DNA from 4 places in the Micromonospora sp. NPDC048947 genome. Region 1 is predicted to be linked to each of the others. Evidence: riboswitches for the same ligand, from Rfam matches in the RefSeq annotation. Region 1 holds a riboswitch; each other region holds the start of a gene.
The links. A riboswitch is a leader RNA that binds a small molecule or an ion and turns the genes downstream of it on or off. The one in region 1 is predicted to bind cyclic di-AMP.

Region 1 (4,959 bases):
CGAGTGCCCGAGCACGACGAGCCGGTCGCCGGGTGCCAGGCCGCGCGCTACCTGGTCGGCGAATCCCGCGAAGGTGTACGACTGAAGCGGTGCCGCCCAGCCATGGCCGGCGAGGTCCGGTGCCAGCCACCGCCCCGCCCAGCGCTGCTCCAGCAGCGGCGCCCACGGCAACCAGACGTCCCCGGTCGTGCCCATCCCGTGCAGGAGCAGCAGGACCCGCCCGCGACCGGCGTGACCACCCGATTCATCCACCACGGCCGCAGTCTCCCACGGTTCACGACCTGGTACGAGAGCCGTCATCCACACCGCACCCACCAAAGGTTGATCCATTGTAAAGTTCCGGGCCGGACGGAGAGAGTCACCTGTCGATTCCGTCCGGAGGGGAGCCACTGTGTACAGGATGTACAGGTTGGCGCTGGTCGCGGCACTGGCAGCCGTCACGCTCGGCGTACCGCACCGGGCGTCCGCGACGCCATCGGACGTGGCCGCACCAAACGGCGCAGCGCCCGCGGCGGCCGACCGGGTGCTGCGGGTCTACAACAACAACATCGAGAACCTGGTGGTGAACAACTCCGACGGGAGCTGCACCCGGATCTCCGGACCTGACCACCTGACCTCGATCCTGGTCGACGACGCCGGTCGCACGGGCACCAGCGGCGTGGTGGCACCCGACATCCTGATCGTGCAGCAGGTGCGCGGCACCGGCCAGGCCGAGGCGTACGCCGACCAGCTGTCGGCGAAGTTCGGCTACCCGGCGGGCAGCTACGGGGCGATCGTGGCGTGGAGTGACCCGGAGCCGTGGGGCAGCACGCACAAGTGCAGCTCGCAGTCGCTCGGCGACCTGAAGAAGAAGCAGACCAACGCCATCATCTGGAACAAGCGCACGCTCAACCTCGCCAGTGGCGACATCTCGAAGTACTGGAGCGCAGGCTGGCTCAGGCCGGGCACGGCGTACGCGAACGGCGCCGGGTGCACGCTGTACAAGCCGCCGAACAGCGACCCGGACAGCACCGACTATTACAAGTGGAAGCGGACCAGCGCGATCGCGGCGCGCTTCACCATCAAGGCGACCGGCACCAGCGTGTTCGCCGCGACGATGCACCTGCCGCAGGAGAATCGGCAGAACGCCTGCGCCGGCGACGGCGACCGGGGCATCGCCAACAGCGGCATCCACCTCGGTGCGGACGCGACCACGCTGTTGAACGCGTCGACGATCCGCGTGGTGGGCATCGACGCGAACCGCACCGGCATCGCCCCCGGCACGCTCAGCGGCTACGGCATGACCGGGTACGGATCGGCGGCCACCAACGGTTCCAGCAAGATCGACTACTTGTTCGTCAGGGGCGGTGTGCAGTCGTCCGCCGTCGACCACACTGTGGTCGGGACGAAGTCGAACCACAAGGCGTTGTACGGCTTCATCACCTACTGACCGCACAGCCGAAGACGCCGCGGGCGCCGGCCCCTTGTGGGGGACGGCGCCCGCGGCGGTCAGCGTGCCCGGGTCAGGCGGAGTAGCCCCGGCTGGTGATCCAGTTGGCCAGGTCGATCGTGGTGATCCAGTACGACGGGTCGGCCGGGTTCGCCGAGTCGGCGATCCGCACGGTGCGACCGTTGTCCTTGTAGCCCACGACGGCGATGTAGTGCCCGCCGCCGTAGGAGTGCCAGCCGCCGTCGGTGTCGGTGGCGTCCCCAACGACGTTGGCCACCACGCCGCGGCCGTCGGTGATGGCCTTCACCACGTCGGCCTGGAGGCGGTCCATCTGGGCCGGGCTGGGCGCGCCGGGGAACATCCGGGTCCGGTACGGGGAGCCCTTCACCTCGGCGTTGAGCACCCGGGTGGTGTCCTCGGCCGAGTTGGTGCCCATCTCGGTGGTGCCCAGCTTGGCGCCGAGCTGCTCCTGGGTGCGGTCGATGCCGGCGGCGCTGAGCGCGTTGCGGGTGGCCGCCGGACCGCAGTTGTAGTAGGTGTTCTGCGCCTCGTAGTCGTAGTCGAGCACCTTCGTCGCGGGCGGCTTCGGCGGCGTCGGCTTACGGGTCAGGTCCGGGTTGCTGCTGGCCTTGGCGGCGGGGGACGCGGCGCTGGTGGCCGGGGCGGCAGTGGTCGGGGCGGCGCTGGCCGAGGGGGACGCGTCCCGAGCCTCGCCGCGGGAGGCGGCGACGTCGCTGCGCATCTCGGCGACAGTGGTCGCGGTGCGCTGGCCGGCCGGGGCGTCGTCGGCAGTGGTGAGCAGGGCGCCGGTGGTGGTGGCGATCGCGAGGGCCGCGGCCGAGGCGGCCACGATCTGGTACGGGCGCTCGGTGGCGAGGCGGCGGAGCTGACGCTTCAGGGTGTGCTTCACGGGGTCCTCCACGGATCGGGGGGAGAGCGGCACACCGGGGCCGGACCGGTATCCGGGCAGGCGCCAGCGCGCGGACCGTGGTCCGCGGATGGTGAACCGCTCAGGGGAACGCCCGGCGCGGCCGGGCGGGGAAGGCGATGACCCGGGGGGTCAGCTCACCGTCACTGGACGAATGAGCGGGTGCATCGCCGCGCCGTGGAGGCAAGGGAACAACCGAGGGGTGGAAAGGTGCTGCACGAGGAGTTGACTCCTTCCGACACCGCCTACCGGGTTAGCTGACGGATTCGGGCGGGAAGATCGCCCTACCGCGGGCCGTGGCTCGCGGATTCACCCCGGACTTACTGGTGGGTCCCCGGTTCGTTGATCACGATTAAGCGGGTCGATGCGGCGTCGCCTCTTGCGATCGGTTACCGCATCGGACAGGACGACAGTACTGGCGGCTCCGCGCCCTGCCAAGCCAGGTTCACCTGCGTAAACCCCAATCGGTGAGACAATTTCTCCGCGTATTGCCGATGATGTGACTCGATGGGACAACCGGTTACGGCGACGCCTATGGGCGACAACCGGACAGGCCGCAGAGAATGCGACCAGAATCGCGGGAACAATCCCGCCGATCGCGTCGGACGTCCTAATTCACGATTGGGTGACCGGCCTCACATCACGGATTGGGCTCAACCCACCCGGGCCGGGCGCCACAGCGCCACGACGGCGGGACGCAGCGCCCCGGCCACGGTGCGGCGCGCGGGGACCACTGTCGGGCGGAGCCGGGCCGCCGCCGCGTACGCCTCCTCGGCGAGGGCACGAGCCGACTCCGCGGCCAACTCGGCGTCGCGCCAGGCGGCCCGCTCACTGTCGGCGGCCACCTGGTAGTCGGCCAGCCGCGCATCCCTGACCACCCGGCTGATCAGCACCTCCTGCTCGACCGGGTGTCGCCGGGGATCCCAGCAGCGCCGGTGCCCGAACACGTCGCCGAGCTGCGCCATGGTCAGGTCGCCCCGCCAGTACGCCGCCATCGCCGCCCGGTGCAGATAGCGTTCCCGGGCGGCGTACTCGGCGGGGGTGTGCGGGGTCTGCGGGGTGGGCAGCGCACCGGCGCCAGCGAAGCGACGCGCGGCGGTGTCCGCCTCGTCGTACCCGATCCAGGCCCGCTCCAGCTGCTCCTGAGCGGTCAGCCAGGCGGCGCGTCGCCTCCTGGCTGTGGTGGCCGCGCCGGCCGCGGCGACGGCCACCTCCTCGGCGTAGCGGCGCCTGTCGACAGCCTCGGCGGCGGCCAACTCCCGAGCAGTGGGCCCGGCCGGGAGCGGGTCGTCAGTGGGCCGGTTCCGTTCGGGGCGGGCGGCCAGCACGGTGAGCAGGCCCAGGGTCAGCAGGAACAGCGTCGACCAGATGGCGGCGGCCCGCGGCATCTCGGTCACGAACTGGTAGAAGACGACGGTCTCCATGGTCGGCACCTCGGGGAGAGAGCAGTGCGATGGGGAGCCACGCCGACCTGCGGGCCACTGTGGCCACGGGTCGGCGGGTCAGAGAGCGGGTGGGTCGACAGGGCGCGGTGACGGGACGGTCGTCCCGGTGGCTCAGCGCCCGGGTGGGGCCCGGGAAGCCCGACCGCTCGCGGCGTCGACGAGGGGCGGCAGGTCAGCCTTGGCCGCGCGGACCGGCAGTGCGTCGGCCACGATGGTGTTCTGATCGCCGGGGAGCGCCACCGGCGCGTCGATCGACCATGTCGGGATCGCCTCTTCGGCGGCCTGCGGCGCCACCGCCAGGGCCGGCCGGGCCGCTCGGGGTGACCCGGGGTGCCGGTAGGAGGCCGCCGGCGAGCCGGCGGCGACAGTGGCCGGCACCGCGCTCGACGTCGGCACCGGGCCGGGTGGTGGCGTGGCGGCCGTGGCCGGGCCTGCGCCGAGCGCCAGGGCCGCGACGACGGCGAGGCTGGTCAGCACCCGGGTCGCCCAGCGCGCCACCCACCACAGCGGACAGGTGAACGCGACCGGAAGCACGCCCCAACGCTACCGTCGCGCCGACCCGGGCGCACCGACCCCGGGCGTGTCGGATCACGCCGCGCCGACCCTGTTGACCAGGGTGGACGTTGTCAGCGCAGGTCGACGTACGTTGATCGTCCGCCGGCCTGACCGACCTCGTCGGCAGGTCCGTCGACCTCGCCGCGGGCGCTGCTTGCACTGTCACGTGCGTCGTCGTCGCCGCCCGCACGTTGTCGGGGCACGGGCGCCGGACGGGCCGCGCGGCGCGGCGCGAGCCGGCGCATCATCGGGGTTTCGACGAAGCGGTGCAGCAGCCCGGCGAGGATCAGGTTCACCGCCAGGAAGCCGAGCACCACGGCCGGGCCACGCCAGCCCGCGAAGCCGATCCCCCAGGTCCCGCTCCAGCGCAGCACGCTCGTCATCACCAGTACGTGCACCAGGTAGAAGGCGAACGACACCTCACCGAGCCAGACCAGCGGCCGGTACCGCCACGGCGAGCGCCGACCCCGCACGTCAGCGTCCGCGGCCGCGGTGATCACCAGGAGGTACGCGACAGCGAGCAGCGTGGTCCACAGCTCGGCGCGGATCCACTGCGCGGCCGCCACCCAGGTGACCACGAAGATGCCGCTGGCCACTGTCAG
Region 2 (4,959 bases), on a different contig from region 1:
TCGGCGAACCTGCAGAAGAAGATCGAGCCGCTGGCGTTGCAGAGCGAGCTGGCGCTCAACCGGGTGGGCGACCTCGCCTCCCGTTACTACATCTCGGGCCCGTCGCACGACATCGGCGCGCTGCTGGTCAGCGCCAAGCCGGACACGCTCACCGAGCAGCTCACCATCCTCGACCGGCTCGCTTCGCAGGAGCGCAAGGAGGTCGAGGGTGTGCTGGCCGTGCGGGCCAAGTACGACGGCGAGAAGCAGAAGCTGGACGCGCTGATCGTCACTCAGACCAAGCAGCAGAACGAGCTGGCGGCGAAGAAGAAGCAGATCGACGGCGAGATCAAGCAGCTCGAGGCGTCGATGCCCAAGACCACTGTGGTGACCGCGGCCTGCCCGACCATCAACGGGGTGGTCAGCGCGGCGGCCCGCACCGCGATCAAGACCGCCTGCGGCAAGGTCGGCAAGCCGTACGTCTGGGGTGCCACCGGCCCGAACTCGTTCGACTGCTCGGGGCTGACCCAGTACGCCTACAAGGCGGCCGGGATCTACCTCACCCACCACACCGGTGACCAGTGGAACGAGGGCAAGGCCATCTCGCGGGGCGATGCCCGCCCCGGCGACCTGGTCTTCTTCTTCTCCGGCCTGAGTCATGTCGGGCTGTATCTGGGTAACAACCAGATGGTGCACGCGCCACGTGCCGGTAAGCCGGTGCAGGTGTCCAGCATCACCACAATGCCCATCGCCGGGTTCCGCAGACCCGGCTGATCCACCTCGCGCGACACGACGGCCCCCGGTCACCGACCGGGGGCCGTCGTGGTTCTCAGCGGGGCGCGCCCACCGGGGACGGCAACAGCTGCACGTCGGCGAGGTCGACGTACATGATCCGGTGGCCGAACTGGATCTGCGCGTACCGGTTCTTGCCGCGGATCACCGTCCAGTCGCCGGGTGAGGAGCCGTCGAACGTGCTGGCCCGGTAGTACTCGCCGGCCAGCACCGCGCCGACGGCGTACCGCTGCCCGGCGGCCAGGGTGTACTGGAGCGGCGAGATCGCCTGGTAGGGCACCCCTTCCGGGTACGCCGCCTGCTCCGGGTACGCCCGTCCGTAGACCGGAATGGTGGTTCGGCCGGGCTTCGGCGTGGCCACCACGCCGACTGTCCAACTGGCGGTCGGCGCGGACGCCGGGTTGTGGAACCAGGCCCGCTGCCCGAGGTACCAGATCGCCGTCCAGTCACCCTGCCGCCCGGCCAACGCGTACGTCTGCCCGGCGGACGCCCGGGCCCCGTGGTCGGACACGGACATCGTGTTCGGGGTGCCGTCGGGACGGAGCGCGATGTCGTTCACCAGCGGCGCGTCCGCCGACGGTGCGCTGCGCAGCACCACAGCGGAGGAGCCGCGTGGCGCGCAGGGCACGCCCGCTGTGACGCAGTCGGTGAACGCCGGCTGGTTGGTGGCGTAGTCCGGGTCGATCCGGACCAGCCCGGTGGCCGGGGTGCCGGTGTCCAGTCGAGGCGCGTGCAGCAGGTCGAAGTAGTGCGTCCAGTCCCAGTACGGGCCCGGATCCCAGTGCATCCCCCGCACTGTCGAGGGAATGGTGCCGGGCACGTTGTCGTGGCCGATGATGTGCTGGCGGTCCAGCGGAATGCCGTACCGCAACGCCAGGTGCCGGACCAGCTTCGCCGATGTCCGGTACATCGCCTCGGTGTACCAGGTGCCCTGCGCGGCGAAGCCCTCGTGTTCCAACCCGATCGACTTCGCATTGACGTACCAGTTGCCGGCGTGCCAACCGACATCCTTGGTCTTCACGTGTTGGGCGATGTGCCCGTCGACCGAGCGCAGCGAGTAGTGCCAGCTCACGTAGGTCGGATCCTGGACGAGTTGCAGGGTGGTGGCCCAACTCGCCTCGGTGTCGTGGATGACTATGTACTCGATTTTCTGCCGTGCGGGCCGGTCGGAGAGGTCGTGGTTGCCGTAGTCCCCGTCGCCGAACGCCTCGTAGGGCGCCGGGATCCACTCGCACGAGATGCTGCGCGGGCACTCCACCCCGTCCGGGCGGGCCAGGCGGCGCAGGCCCAGCCGGTCCAACCAGGAACGCTCGGGCCGCACCGCGCGGGCCGGCAGGCTGACCCGCTGGCCGTCGTCGGTCACCCGGGACTGGCCCGCGCCGATGGTGGTGAAGACCTCGTCGGCGAAGGCCGCGGCGGCGTCGGCGCTGTCCGCGCCGGAGTAGCGGGCCACCGCGCCGTACCAGGCCGCCGGGTCGGTGTCCGCGCCGACCGGTGCGCCCAGATCCCTCTGGTACGCGCTCAGCAGCGCGGCCCCGCCCCGGATGTTGAGACCCGCGTCGGTGCGCAGCGCCTCGGGGGTGGCGCCGGTCAGCGTGGCGGCGGCGTCGACGGTCTGCAACGCGGCGGTGGACGGCGCGGGTGCCTCGACCGGTCGGGGCGCGGGCACCAGTGCGGGACGGGAGTCGTCGCCGCGCGGGTCCTCGGCGCCGGCGTCGTGGTGGCCGCGCCCGGGGAGGGCGGCCACGTGCCGCGCGTCGGTCAGGTGCATCGGGCCGTAGCCGCCACTGGTGCTCGGTGTGCCGGCGTTGGTGTCCCAACGGGACTCCAGGTATGAGACGCCGAGCAGCACGACGGCCGGCACGCCGTACTCGCTGGCCGCTGCGGCGTACTGCTGCTGGCGGTCGGTGGTGGGCGCGGCTGCGGCCGGGCCGACGGAGAGTGGCACCGTGGTCGCGGCGGCTACCACGGTGGCGGCGAGCAGTGCGCGCCAGCCTGTCGACAGGGTTGGATGGTGCATCGAACCCCCTAGATTCTCGCGGAGTGAGGTCAGGTCACCATCGCGCCGTCCGGGAGGTCACGTCAATACCTTTCCATCCATCGAAGCAGAGGGAAAGAATTCTTCACACACGGTCGGTGACCTCGTCCAATCGGTACGGAGTGTCACTGCCGCACGGGTTGCGGATTGGTAACAGGCGTCTCTACTCTGGTCATTCGTCGGGCCGACAGCAGCTCCGCCCAGCCCGGGCGGTAACGGACCGACACCGCCGAGTCGTTTCCGAGCGAACCGGGGACCCAGGTCCCTCGGGGTGAATCCGCAGCCACTGCGGTAGGGCGCCGACTTCCCGCCCGAACCCGTCAGCTAACCCGGTAGGCGGTCAGGAAGAAGGAGTACGAGACCCCGGTGGCACTCCATGCCCCGCGGCCGTCGTCCGAGCGGTCGGCATCAGCCGGCCCGACGCCGATAGTGCCGCGCCCACGCTGGTCCCGCTTCACCACCGCTCTCGCCGCGCTGGCGGGCATCGCCGTCGTCCTGACCGGCAGTGCCACGGCGGCCCACGCCGACCCGTCCGTCGCCGAGATCGAGCGCCAGATCGACGCCGACTGGAACAAGCTCGAACCGATCATTGAACGGCACAACGCCACCCGCACCGACCTCGCCGCGAAGCGCAAGCAGGCGGACGCCCTGGCCGCCCGGATCACTCCGCTTGAGCGCCAGGTCGACGCCGCGATGGACAAGGTCAGTGCCCTTGCCGTACGCGCCTACAAGGGTGAGAACGTCTCGACCGTCAACGCGGTGCTGGGCAGCCGGTCGCCCAGCGAGGTGGTCGGCCAGCTCGAAATGCTCGACCGCTTCGCGCACAACCAGCAGAAGGACGTACGCCAGGTGGCCGACCTGCGCGACCAGTTGGCCGCGCAGAAGGCGCCGCTGGACGAGATGGTGGCCCAGCTGACCCGCACCGAGGCTCAGCTGGCGGCGAAGAAGAAGCAGATCAACGAAGAGATCGACCGCCTGCAGAAGCTGCGCCTCAAGGTGTACGGCAACGGTGGCGGCGGTCCGCTGCGTCCGGCGCCCTGCCCGGGTAGCTACCCAGGCGGCGCCGCGGGCACCGCTGTCAAGTTCGCCTGCGCGCAGATCGGCAAGCCCTACGTCTGGGGTGCCGAGGGCCCGAACTCGTACGACTGCTCCGGGCTGATGCTGGCCGCCTGGGCGAAGGCCGGCGTGTCGCTGCCGCACAACGCCGCCGCCCAGAGCCGGGTCACCAAGAACGTCAGCAAGGGCGACCTGCGCCCCGGCGACCTGGTCTTCTACTACAGCGACATCCACCACGTCGGCATGTACGTCGGCGGCGGCTGGGTGGTGCACGCCTCGCAAGCCGGCCAACCGATCAAGATGAAGAAGGTCGACGACGGTCCAATCCACAGCTACGGCCGTCCCGGCTGACCCCGGACCACCGAAGGGCCCGTCGCGAACTGTCGCGGCGGGCCCTCGTCGTCGTGGTTCTAGCGGGTTGGCCAGGTGCGCCAGTGCTGCCAGGCGCGGCTGGGTGTCGGCCCCCGCTGGCCCTGGTAGCGCGAGCCGTAGACCACCGAGCCGTACGGGTGCTCGGCCGGCGAGGAGAGTCGGAAGATGCAGAGCTGCCCGATCTTCATGCCCGGCCACAGGGTGATCGGCAGGTTCGCCACGTTGGAGAGTTCCAGCGTCACGTGACCGGAGAAGCCTGGGTCGATGAAACCGGCTGTGGAGTGCGTGAGCAGCCCGAGCCGGCCCAGGGAGCTCTTGCCCTCCAGCCGGCCGGCGAGCTGGTCACCCAGCGAGATGACCTCCAGCGTCGAGGCGAGCACGAACTCCCCCGGGTGCAGCACGAACGGCTCGCCGTCGGGAACCTCGACCGCCGAGGTCAGGTCGTCCTGCTGCATTGCCGGATCGATGTGGGTGTAGAGGTGGTTGTTGAAGACCCGGAACAGCCGGTCGAGTCGGACGTCGATGCTGGAGGGTTGGACCAGGGTGGGCTCGAACGGCTCCAAGCCCAGCGTGCCGGCCTTGATCTCGGAGACCAGGTCGCGGTCGGAGAGCAGCATCGGACCACCATAGCCGCGTTGCCAAAGGTGGCCGGATTCGGTGGCGGTGACCAGCGCGTCGAGGTCGCTGCTCGTACATTTGTTCGATAGAATGCCCACATGGCT
Region 3 (4,959 bases), on a different contig from region 1:
CCCCGGTGATCATCGACTCGTCCAGCTCTGCGGCGCCCTTGACGACCTGGCCATCCGCCGGCACCCGACCCCCCGGTCGGACCAGCACCACGTCGCCGATCCGCAGACCGGTCACCGGCACCGCCTCGACCCGCCCGTCCGCCGCCACCCGTTCGGCCTCGTCCGGCAACAGCGCGGCCAGCGCCGTCAGCGCTCCCCGGGCCTGCCCGATGGCCTTCATCTCCTGCCAGTGCCCGAGCAGCATGATGGTGACCAGCGCGGCCAACTCCCACCAGAAGTCCAGGTCGAAGGCGCCGACGCTGGTCGCCAGGGACGCGGCGTACGCGACGGTGATCGCCATCGCGACCAGCAACATCATCCCGGGCGCCCGGTCCCGGACCTCCCGAACCGCACCGACCAGGAACGGCCAGCCGCCCCACCAGAACACCACCGAGCCGAGCACCGGCCCCACCCAGTCCTGGCCGGGGACGCTGTCGTCCCCGGCCAGGCCCAGCTGACCCGACACGAGATGACTCGTCAGCACCACCGGGACGGTCAACACCAGGCAGACCCAGAACCGGCGGCGGAACATCGCCGGATCGTGCCCGGCGTGCTTGTCGTGCTTGCCGTGCTGGTCGTGCTGGTCGTGCTGGTCGTGCCCAGAGTGCTTGTCGTCGGGCATGGGTCCGGCGCGTCGCGGTCGGTCAGGATCGGGCGGTGTCGGAGCGGGCATGGCTCCAACATGCCGCCCCGGAGACCGCCGCGCGAGCGGTTCGGCCACCCGACACTCCGCCACGACCTGCGACCCCCGCGAGGGCTGGCTAGCATCTCCCACGATGGCCCTCCGAATGCCGCTGCACAGTCGGGCACCGGCGCCGCCACGTCATGGCGTCGCCCCCGGCCGACCGGGCCGAGCACTGACCGTCCGTGATCAGGCGGTCGTCAGGCAGCGATCAGCCCCGCCGTCCGCCGCGTTTCCACAGCAACTGTGAACCGCCCGGCCCGCTGACCCGTATCCCGCACCGGATCGTTGGGAGACTCGCCTTGGCCGCCGACCACACTCACCCCGCTCCGTCCGCCCCACCACGGGTGCGACGGATCCTCGTCGTGACTGTGGTACCCCTCTTCGTCGCCACAGTGCTGGCCGCGGTGCTGCTCTGGCCGCGCGGCGGGTCACCGCAGACCGATGGTGGTGCGGACGTGCCGCGCCACCCCGGCACCGTCACCCGGGTGGTGAGCGAGCCGTGCCCGCAGGTGCCGTCGGTTCCGGAGGGCACACCGAGGGTTGGCGACGGGCGGTGCGGCACTGTCGACGTCCGGGTCGACGACGGACCGAACGCCGGCCAGCAGGTACGAACTCCGGTGCCCGACGGGCCCGGCGCACCCCGGGTCGAGGTCGGCGACGAGGTCGTCCTGGTCGAGCTGGCCGATCCGGTTGATCCCACCACCAGCAACTGGAACATCGCCGAGCACCAACGCGGCACCCCGATGGTGTGGCTGGCGGTGGTCTTCGCTGCCGCGATCGTCGCGTTCGGGCGGTGGCGAGGTCTGGCGGCGCTCGCCGGGCTGGCCGCCAGCTTCGCCATCCTGCTCACCTTCGTGCTGCCGGGCATCAGCGCGGGCAGGTCGCCACTGCTGGTGGCGGTGGTCGGCGCGGCCCTGATCATGTTCGTGGTGCTCTATCTGACCCACGGGGTCACCGCACAGACCTCGGTCGCGGTGCTCGGCACCCTGGGCAGCCTGGTGCTGACCGGCGTGCTCGCCACCATCGCCACCGCCGCGACCCACCTCACCGGGTTCGGCAGCGAAGACGCCACCACCCTGTCGATGTTCCAGGGCGACGTGGACCTGCACGGTCTGCTGCTCGCCGGAATCATCATCGGCTCGCTCGGGGTGCTCGACGACGTGACTGTCACCCAGGCGGCCACCGTCACCGAGCTGGCGAACGCCAACCCCGGGCTGACCCGGTTGCAGCTGTACCGTGCCGCCACCCGGGTCGGCCGCGCGCACATCGCCTCCACTGTCAACACCATCGTGCTGGCGTACGCGGGCGCGTCACTGCCCCTGCTGCTCCTGCTCACCGCCGACGCGCGGCCGATCGGGCAGATCCTCACCAGTGAGTTCCTCGCGCAGGAGATCGTCCGCAGCGCTGTCGCCACCCTCGGTCTGATCGCCGCCGTGCCGCTGACCACGGGGCTGGCCGCTGTGGTGACCGCCGCCGGGCGCAGCGCTGCCGCGGCGTCCACCGACGCTCCCGCGCCCCGGCCCCAGCCGGACCGCAGCGAGGCACTGGCCGCACTCAGCTCACCGCGAACGGCCGGCTCCGACGAGCCGGACCGGACGCGGACCGCACCCCCATCCGAGGCCACCGACCGGTGGCCGGAGCCGAACAGGAGCACGGATACGACATGGTGACACTCCTCAGCGTGACCAGATCGGGCATCCACCCTGAGAACCACGTCACTGGTCACTCAACGCTATGGCGAAATGACGCTTTTGGTCGGCATCCAGGCGTAGCTCAGGCGGTCGACTCTCGGGTAACCTCGCTGCCGGTTACCGATGAAGGCGCGAAGCGGCGCCTGCGGTGCCACCGCCCAATCGCCAACCGGCGAGCCGGGGACCCAGGTGCCTGGGGTGAATCCGCGTCAGCGGTAGGGGCCACTTCCGCCCCGAACCCGTCAGCTAACCCGGTCGGCGGTCGACGGAAGGGAACATTGTGACGGCACCCCTACGCCGCTGGTTGACACCCGTGGTGGCCGTGATCGCCGCACTGACAGTGCTCGCCGGGCCGCTCCCGGCGCACGCCGCCCCGACGAACCCCACACCGTCCGGGCACGAGGAGGACGGCGAGCCCAAGCTGCTCAACGACGTCATCGAGCAGGCCAACCGCGACTACTCCGCCGCAAAGTCCAAGCTGGACAAATCCAAGAAGCGGCAGGGCGAGTTGGCGGCGGAGGTCAACCGCGCCAAGGCCGACCTGGACGCCTTGGCCCCGCAGGTCGGGCAGATCGCCGCCCAGGCGTACCGGACCGGCCGGATCGGCGCGGTCGCGATGCTGCTGGAGAGCGAGGCTCCCGACTCGTTCGTCCAACGCGCCGGGATGCTCGACGAGATGAACATGGTCAACGAGAAGAAGCTCTCCGAGGTCAACGAGGTGAAGGCCCGCGCCGAGCAGGCGAAGCTGGCCCTCGACACCGAGGTCCGCGAGCAGCAGAAGCAGACCGCCCTGATGGCGAAGCGCAAGAGCGAGGCCGACAAGGCGCTCTCCCTCGTCGGCGGCAAGGGCTTCACCGGAGGCCTGGTGGACGCCACCTCCAAGGTCGCGAAGATCGGCCCGGGTCGCACCGCCGACGGTGACTGGAAGCCCCAGTCGTGCAGCGAGAATGACCCCACCACGTCCGGCTGCATCACGCCGCGCACGCTGCACGCGTACAAGGAGGTCAAGGCGGCCGGCTTCAACCGGTTCGTCGGCTGCTACCGCCCCGGCGGGCCGTGGGAGCACCCCAAGGGGCGCGCCTGCGACTGGTCGCTGCAGAAGAGCGGATTCTCCCCGTGGCACAACAACGACACCCGGACGTACGGCAACAACGTTGCCGCGTTCCTCATCCGTAACGCCGACCGGCTCGGCATCTACTACGTGATCTGGAACCGGCAGATCTGGTTCCCGGCCACCGGCTGGAGTTCGTACAGCGGGCCGTCGAACCACACCGACCACGTGCACATGTCACTGCTCTGACCCGCACGATCCCCGTCGAGGGCCGTTCCGCGTGATGCGGAGCGGCCCTCGACGCGTCAGACGGTGGCAGGCGCGGCCGGGTCGGTCGAGGCCGCGGTCTCCAACGCCGCCAGGCCGGCCGGCACGGCGGCCACCGGGCGCACCGCGCCGGCGGCCAGCCGGTAGGACACACCCACCACCGCGCACCGCCCCTGCGCCACCGCGTCGGCCAGCACGGGCGACTGCCCGAGCAACGTCTCGACGGTCTGTGCGATGTGGATGTCGACGATGCCGTCGATGTCGTCCACGCCCTCGGCCGCGGCTCGGCGCAGGCTGGGCAGAACGGCGTCGACCACCGCGCCCAGATGGCCACTCGGCGCGGCGCCGGTCGAGGCGGACTCCCGGGCGGCCTGCACCGCACCGCAGGAGTCGTGGCCGAGCACCACCACCAGCGGGGTGCCGAGGACTGTCACCGCGTACTCGACGCTGCCGAGCACCTCGGGACCGGCGGTGTGCCCGGCGGTGCGAACCACGAACAGGTCGCCCAAACCCCGGTCGAAGATGATCTCGGCAGCCAGCCGCGAGTCGGAGCAGCCGACGATCACCGCGAACGGGTGTTGCCCGTCGGCCACGGCGGCCCGGTGCCCGGCATCCTGGTTGGGGTGGCGTGGGGCGCCATCGACGAAGCGCCGGTTGCCGGCGACCAGCTCGGCGTACGCCCGGGTCGGCTCGCTGAGCGCGGCGGCCCGGTCGGTGGTCCGCTGCGGACCCGGCTGACCGCCGGAGCTCCCGGTATGACTCATCCCGCACCTCGTCTCGACGCATCTGACCTGGTCAAACCGGCTCTCCGCCGGCCGGGCGGCGGGCGCTGGCTCGTGCTCCACCGTCACACGCACCGTAAGATGCGTCAAGGTATGCGTGATTTAGATTTCATACGTTGACTTCGGCCACCCCCTGGGCAACCTTCCCGGGGCGGGGCGGACCAGACTCTCGCGAGGGCAGACGGACATCCGGAAAGGCGGTCACACGATGGCGAGCACGGTGACGGACGAAACCGGCGGCGGGCGGAACTGGACGTTCCTCACCAATCACGGGCACGTCCTGCTGGCCATCGCCCGCGATCCGACCGCCCGGCTGCGCGACGTCGCGGCCGAGGTCGGCGTGACCGAACGGGCCGCGCAGGCGATCGTCGCCGACCTGGAGGCGGGCGGGTACCTGCACCGCACCCGGGTCGGGCGACGCAACGAATACACACTCAACCCGGC
Region 4 (4,959 bases), on a different contig from region 1:
CGGTGTGCTGGCCCGGTGTGGCTCGTGGCGCGCGCCCCGGGCACTGCTGAACGCGCTGCAACCGAGCATCCGGTGGATGCTCTTCGGTGACCGCTGCGAGCCGGCCGACATCCGCCTGGTGACGTCGGCGGTGGCTCGGGCCTCGCTGCGCTCGATCGGCGGGTTCCGCGCCTCCATCGGCACCCAGCACCGGCTGGACACCCTCGCCGCGTTGGCCCACCTGCCGGCCGCCGCCCTGGTCGGTGACCGGGACCGGCTGACCCCGCCACCGTGCGCCGAGTCGATCGCGGCGGCTCTGCCGGCCACCGAGCTGACCGTCTGCCCCGGTGCCGGGCACATGCTGATGATGGAACGTCCGGACGAGGTCAACGCCGCGCTCACCGGCGTGGTGCGGCGGGTGCTCGCCGAATCGCCGCCGGCTCACCGTGACGCGGCCCCCGTCGAGACGGGTGCCTGAGCACGTTCGCGCACCTCGGGCGCGGCGGGTCGGCTCCGGGGCCGTACTCTTCTCGGTTGGCCCGCGCGGTTCCCGCCGCCTGCCGGCGACCTCTGAAGGAGCGTGCGTTGACCGACCAGACCGGCCTGGAGCAGGAGATCGCCGTCGAGCAACGACACCTCGACCGGGTGTACGCCCGACTGGCCGAGCTGCGGCAGTCGGCCGTCCGGGCCGAGCGTGACGGCTACCGGATGGCCCGGGTGGGCACGCACGGCGCCCTGGTCGAGCGCGACGCGATGGTCTTCCACGCGGCGCAGCGGCGGCACACCCTGGACGCCGAGCACGAGGGGCTGGTCTTCGGCCGGCTGGACCTGCGCGACCGTCAGGTGCTGCACGTCGGACGACTGGGGATCCGCGACGAGAACGCCGTGACGCTCGTCGTCGACTGGCGCGCACCGGCCGCCGCCGCCTTCTACCAGGCCACACCGGCGCAGCCGCTGGACGTGGTGCGGCGCCGCACCATCCAGTCCCGCGCCGAGCGGGTCACCCGGATCGAGGACGACCTGCTGGACCCGACGGCCGCTCCGGAGGGGATGACCGTCGTCGGTGACGGCGCGTTGCTGGCCACCCTGTCCAAGGCCACCGGCCGGGGCATGCGCGACATCGTGGCGACCATCCAGCGGGAGCAGGACGAGGCGATCCGCTCGCCCGGCTCCGGGGTGACCATCGTCGCGGGCGGCCCCGGCACCGGCAAGACCGCTGTCGCCCTGCACCGGGCCGCGTTCCTGCTGTACTCCGACCGCAGCCGCTACGCCGGCGGCGGCATCCTGGTGGTCGGCCCGTCGTCGGTCTTCGTCGAGTACATCGGCTCCGTGCTGCCGTCGCTCGGTGAGGACACCGCGACCCTGCACTCGCTGGGCACCCTCTTCCCGGGGATGACCGCCACCCGACCCGACCCGCCCGAGGTGGCGGCGGTGAAGGGCTCGCTGCGGATGCGCCGGGTCCTGGAACAGGCGGCCCGCGACGCGGTGCCGGGCGGCCCGGGTGAGCTGCGGTTGCTCTACCGGGGCACACTGCTGCGGTTGGACCGGACCGCGCTGGACCGGATCCGGGACCGCGCGCTGCAACGCGGCGCACGACGCAACGAGGTGCGCCGAGCCGGTTTCGACGGGGTGTTCGCCGCGCTCTGGACGCAGGCCCGTGAGCTGAGCAGCGGTCGACTGCCGGAGCAACCGGCCTTCGAGGCGGAGATCGCCGAGCGGTCGGAGTTCCGGGAGTTCCTCAAGGCGTGGTGGCCCCGGCTGCACCCCCGGCACGTGCTCGGCTGGCTGGCGCAGCCGGACCGGCTGCGCCGGTACGCCGGGGGGATCCTCTCCTCGGCGGAGATCCGGCTGCTCAATGCCGCGTACCGGAACCTGGACTCGGCCGGGCTGACAATCGCCGACGTGGCGTTGCTGGACGAGTTGGACGCGCTGCTCGGTAAGCCCGCGCAGCCGGCCCGCGCGCGACGCGATCCGTTCCAGCTCGCCGGCGGCGTCCGTGAGCTGAGCACCCTCGGTGAACGGCAGCGGGCCGCCCGCGCGGCGGCCCGGGAGCGCCCGGAGGACTACCGGGAGTACGCGCACGTGGTGGTGGACGAGGCGCAGGACGTCTCGCCGATGCAGTGGCGGATGATCGGTCGGCGCGGCCGACTGGCCTCCTGGACAGTGGTGGGCGACCCCGCCCAGACCGCGTGGACCGGCGATCCGGAGGAGCTGACCCGAGCCCGCGACCAGGCGCTGGGCCGGCGCAAGCGGCACGACTTCACGCTCACCACCAACTACCGCAACTCGTCGGAGATCTTCGCGGTGGCGGCGGCGGAGATCCGTCGGCTCTACCCGGACCTGCCGCTGCCGACCGCCGTCCGCTCCACCGGGGTCGAGCCGGTGGAGCTGGTGGTGCCCGCGACGGGGTTGGAGACCGCGACAGTGGAGGCCGCCGCCGGCCTGCTGGCCGAGGTGGAGGGCACGGTCGGCGTGATCACGCCGGTCCCCCGCCGGGACGAGGTAGCCGGGTGGTTGGGCGCGCTCGGCGCGCCGAGGTTGCAGGTGGTGACCAGCCTGGAGGCCAAGGGCATGGAGTACGACGGAGTCGTGCTTGTCGCCCCGAGCGAGATCCGGGCGGATCCGGGGGCCGGGGTACGCACCCTGTACGTGGCGCTCTCCCGGGCCACCCAGCGGCTCACCACCATCGACCCGACCGGCTGACGTGTGCGGACTGCCGCCAACGGAAGGTGGTGGCCATACACTTGCACACATAGCGATGTGAGCATACATTTGACCGGGTCCCGGCCGGCGGCGGAAGGTGGTTCTCGTGGGCGCAGGTCATGACCACCACCATGGGTCCGTCGCCAATGCCGCACACCAGCACCGAGGTCGACTCTGGGCGGCATTCGGCCTGCTCGCCACCCTGATGGTGGTCGAGGCGGTGGTCGCCCTGCACACCGGCTCGCTCGCCCTGCTCTCCGACGCCGGGCACATGTTCACCGACGTGCTCGGCATCGGGATGGCGCTCGCCGCCATCACGGCGACCCGGCGGGCCACCGGCGACCCGCAGCGCACCTTCGGGCTCTACCGGCTCGAGGTGCTCGCCGCGCTGGCCAACGCCGTCCTGCTCTCCGGCGTCGCGATCTACGTGGTGATCGAGGCGATCCGCCGTTTCGGTGACCCGCACCAGGTCATCGCCGGCCCGATGCTCGCGGTGGCAGTGCTCGGCCTGCTCGCCAACATCGCCGCCTTCGCGCTGCTGCGCGCCGGGGCCCGGGAGAGCATCAACCTCCAGGGCGCCTACCTGGAGGTGCTCGGCGACCTGCTCGGCTCGCTCGGCGTCATCGGCGCGGCCCTGCTCATCACCGTCACCGACTGGTGGTGGGCCGACCCCCTGGTCGCGGTCGCCATCGGCGTGTTCATCCTGCCGCGCACCTGGCGGCTGGCCCGCGCCGCCATCCGCATCCTGGTGCAGGCCGCCCCGGAGCACCTCCAGGTGACGGCCGTGCACGACCGGCTCGCCGCCGTCCCCGGGGTCGTCGAGGTGCACGACCTGCACGTCTGGACGCTCACCTCGGGCATGGAGGTGGCCTCCGCCCACCTGACGATGGCACCCGGCGCGGAGGTCGGCGCGGTGCTCACCGCGGCGCGTACGGCCCTGCACGACGACTTCCGCATCGAGCACGCGACGTTGCAGATCGAGCCCGGCGCCGCTTCTGGAGCCTGCGGCTCCATCGAATGGTGACGGAGTCGTACTTTTCCGTGGTGACGCACGCACCGTCCGTCACATTGGCTGCAGCAGCCCCACCGGCACCGGTAGGCTCGGTCCCGGCCTCCACCAGGCGGCGCCCTCCCGGCGCCGGTGGCGGTCGCCGCCTAATCGCCCAGCTGGGCGAACCGGGGAACCATGTTCCTGGGGTGCATCCGCGTCAGCGGTAGGGATCTTCCGTCCCGAACCCGTCAGCTAACCCGGTCGGCGGCTGACGGAAGGACATGCGCAGTGGCACCAGCACGACCACCCGCCGCCCGACTGGCGGCCCTGATCGTCGCGATGTTCGCCCTCGGCGTCGCGCTTCCGGCCGGCACCGCCTCGGCCGCTCCCCCGACCGGCCTGCGGGCCGCCGCACCCGACTCCGACGAAGAGGGCGGCACCCCGGCGTTGCGCGCCCAGCTCGAAGCGGCCAGCAAGGGCTACCTGGACGCGAAGCGCGCCCTGGACACCTCGGTGCAACGGCAGAAGCAGCTCGCCACCCAGCTGAAGACCATCGAGGTCGAGATCGAGCAGCGCAACGGCAAGGTCGGCGAGATCGCCGAAGTGGCCTACCGCACCGGCCGGCTCGGTGCGATGTCGGCGCTGCTCAACAGCAACACCCCGGAAGGCTTCATGGACCGGGCGGCGGCGCTGGACGCGGTGGCGGCCAACGAGGACCGGGTGCTGCGCGACCTGCTGAACAGCAAGGACAAGGCCAACCGCACCCGGGTCGCCCTGGACGGCGAGATCAACGAACAGCGCAAACAGGTAGCGGTGATGGCCAAGCGCAAGGAACAGGCCGAACGGGCCCTGACCGTGGCCACCACACCCAGACCGCAGACCACCGCCGATGCCGGCTCCAACCGGGGCACCTCCAGCGCCAACGCGACTGCCGCGCCGCGCAACTCCGACGGCTCCTGGCCCTCCGAGTCGTGCAGCGTCAACGACCCCACGCCGGCCAGCGGCTGCATCACCCCGCGCACCCTGCACGCGCTCAACCAGGCCAAGGCGGCGGGCTTCACCCGGTACGTCTCGTGCCACCGCCCCAGCGGCTCCGGTGAACACCCGAAGGGCCGGGCCTGCGACTTCGCGGCGCAGAAGGGCGGCTTCGGCGGGAACGCCACCGGCGGCGACAAGACCTACGGCAACAACCTGGCCGCGTACTTCATCCGCAACGCGGACCGGCTCGCCGTGCTCTACGTGATCTGGTACCGGCAGATCTGGCTGCCCAGCAGCGGGTGGAAGTC

Region 2: linked by a shared signal. The riboswitch ahead of AB0B98_RS04755 (NlpC/P60 family protein) and the one ahead of AB0B98_RS06180 (C39 family peptidase) in region 1 are both predicted to bind cyclic di-AMP.
Region 3: linked by a shared signal. The riboswitch ahead of AB0B98_RS24995 (hypothetical protein) and the one ahead of AB0B98_RS06180 (C39 family peptidase) in region 1 are both predicted to bind cyclic di-AMP.
Region 4: linked by a shared signal. The riboswitch ahead of AB0B98_RS10280 (hypothetical protein) and the one ahead of AB0B98_RS06180 (C39 family peptidase) in region 1 are both predicted to bind cyclic di-AMP.

The regions. Positions count from the first base shown of each region.
Region 1 covers NZ_JBEZFO010000003.1:149,308-154,266, reverse strand. Annotated here, with positions in the region: gene AB0B98_RS06190 (alpha/beta hydrolase) at 1-255, opposite strand, end outside; gene AB0B98_RS06185 (hypothetical protein) at 401-1,429, shown strand; gene AB0B98_RS06180 (C39 family peptidase) at 1,503-2,351, opposite strand; cyclic di-AMP (ydaO/yuaA leader) riboswitch at 2,585-2,726, opposite strand; gene AB0B98_RS06175 (hypothetical protein) at 3,011-3,781, opposite strand; gene AB0B98_RS06170 (hypothetical protein) at 3,914-4,336, opposite strand; gene AB0B98_RS06165 (acyltransferase) at 4,429-4,959, opposite strand, start outside.
Region 2 covers NZ_JBEZFO010000002.1:299,120-304,078, forward strand. Annotated here, with positions in the region: gene AB0B98_RS04745 (NlpC/P60 family protein) at 1-753, shown strand, start outside; gene AB0B98_RS04750 (peptidoglycan recognition family protein) at 809-2,791, opposite strand; cyclic di-AMP (ydaO/yuaA leader) riboswitch at 3,027-3,162, shown strand; gene AB0B98_RS04755 (NlpC/P60 family protein) at 3,176-4,216, shown strand; gene dcd (dCTP deaminase) at 4,276-4,854, opposite strand; gene AB0B98_RS04765 (pyridoxamine 5'-phosphate oxidase family protein) at 4,954-4,959, shown strand, end outside.
Region 3 covers NZ_JBEZFO010000019.1:48,189-53,147, forward strand. Annotated here, with positions in the region: gene AB0B98_RS24985 (heavy metal translocating P-type ATPase) at 1-661, opposite strand, end outside; gene AB0B98_RS24990 (YibE/F family protein) at 1,024-2,394, shown strand; cyclic di-AMP (ydaO/yuaA leader) riboswitch at 2,561-2,691, shown strand; gene AB0B98_RS24995 (hypothetical protein) at 2,696-3,715, shown strand; gene AB0B98_RS25000 (carbonic anhydrase) at 3,772-4,497, opposite strand; gene AB0B98_RS25005 (MarR family winged helix-turn-helix transcriptional regulator) at 4,736-4,959, shown strand, end outside.
Region 4 covers NZ_JBEZFO010000005.1:231,633-236,591, reverse strand. Annotated here, with positions in the region: gene AB0B98_RS10295 (alpha/beta hydrolase) at 1-457, shown strand, start outside; gene AB0B98_RS10290 (AAA family ATPase) at 565-2,682, shown strand; gene AB0B98_RS10285 (cation diffusion facilitator family transporter) at 2,789-3,706, shown strand; cyclic di-AMP (ydaO/yuaA leader) riboswitch at 3,825-3,956, shown strand; gene AB0B98_RS10280 (hypothetical protein) at 4,013-4,959, shown strand, end outside.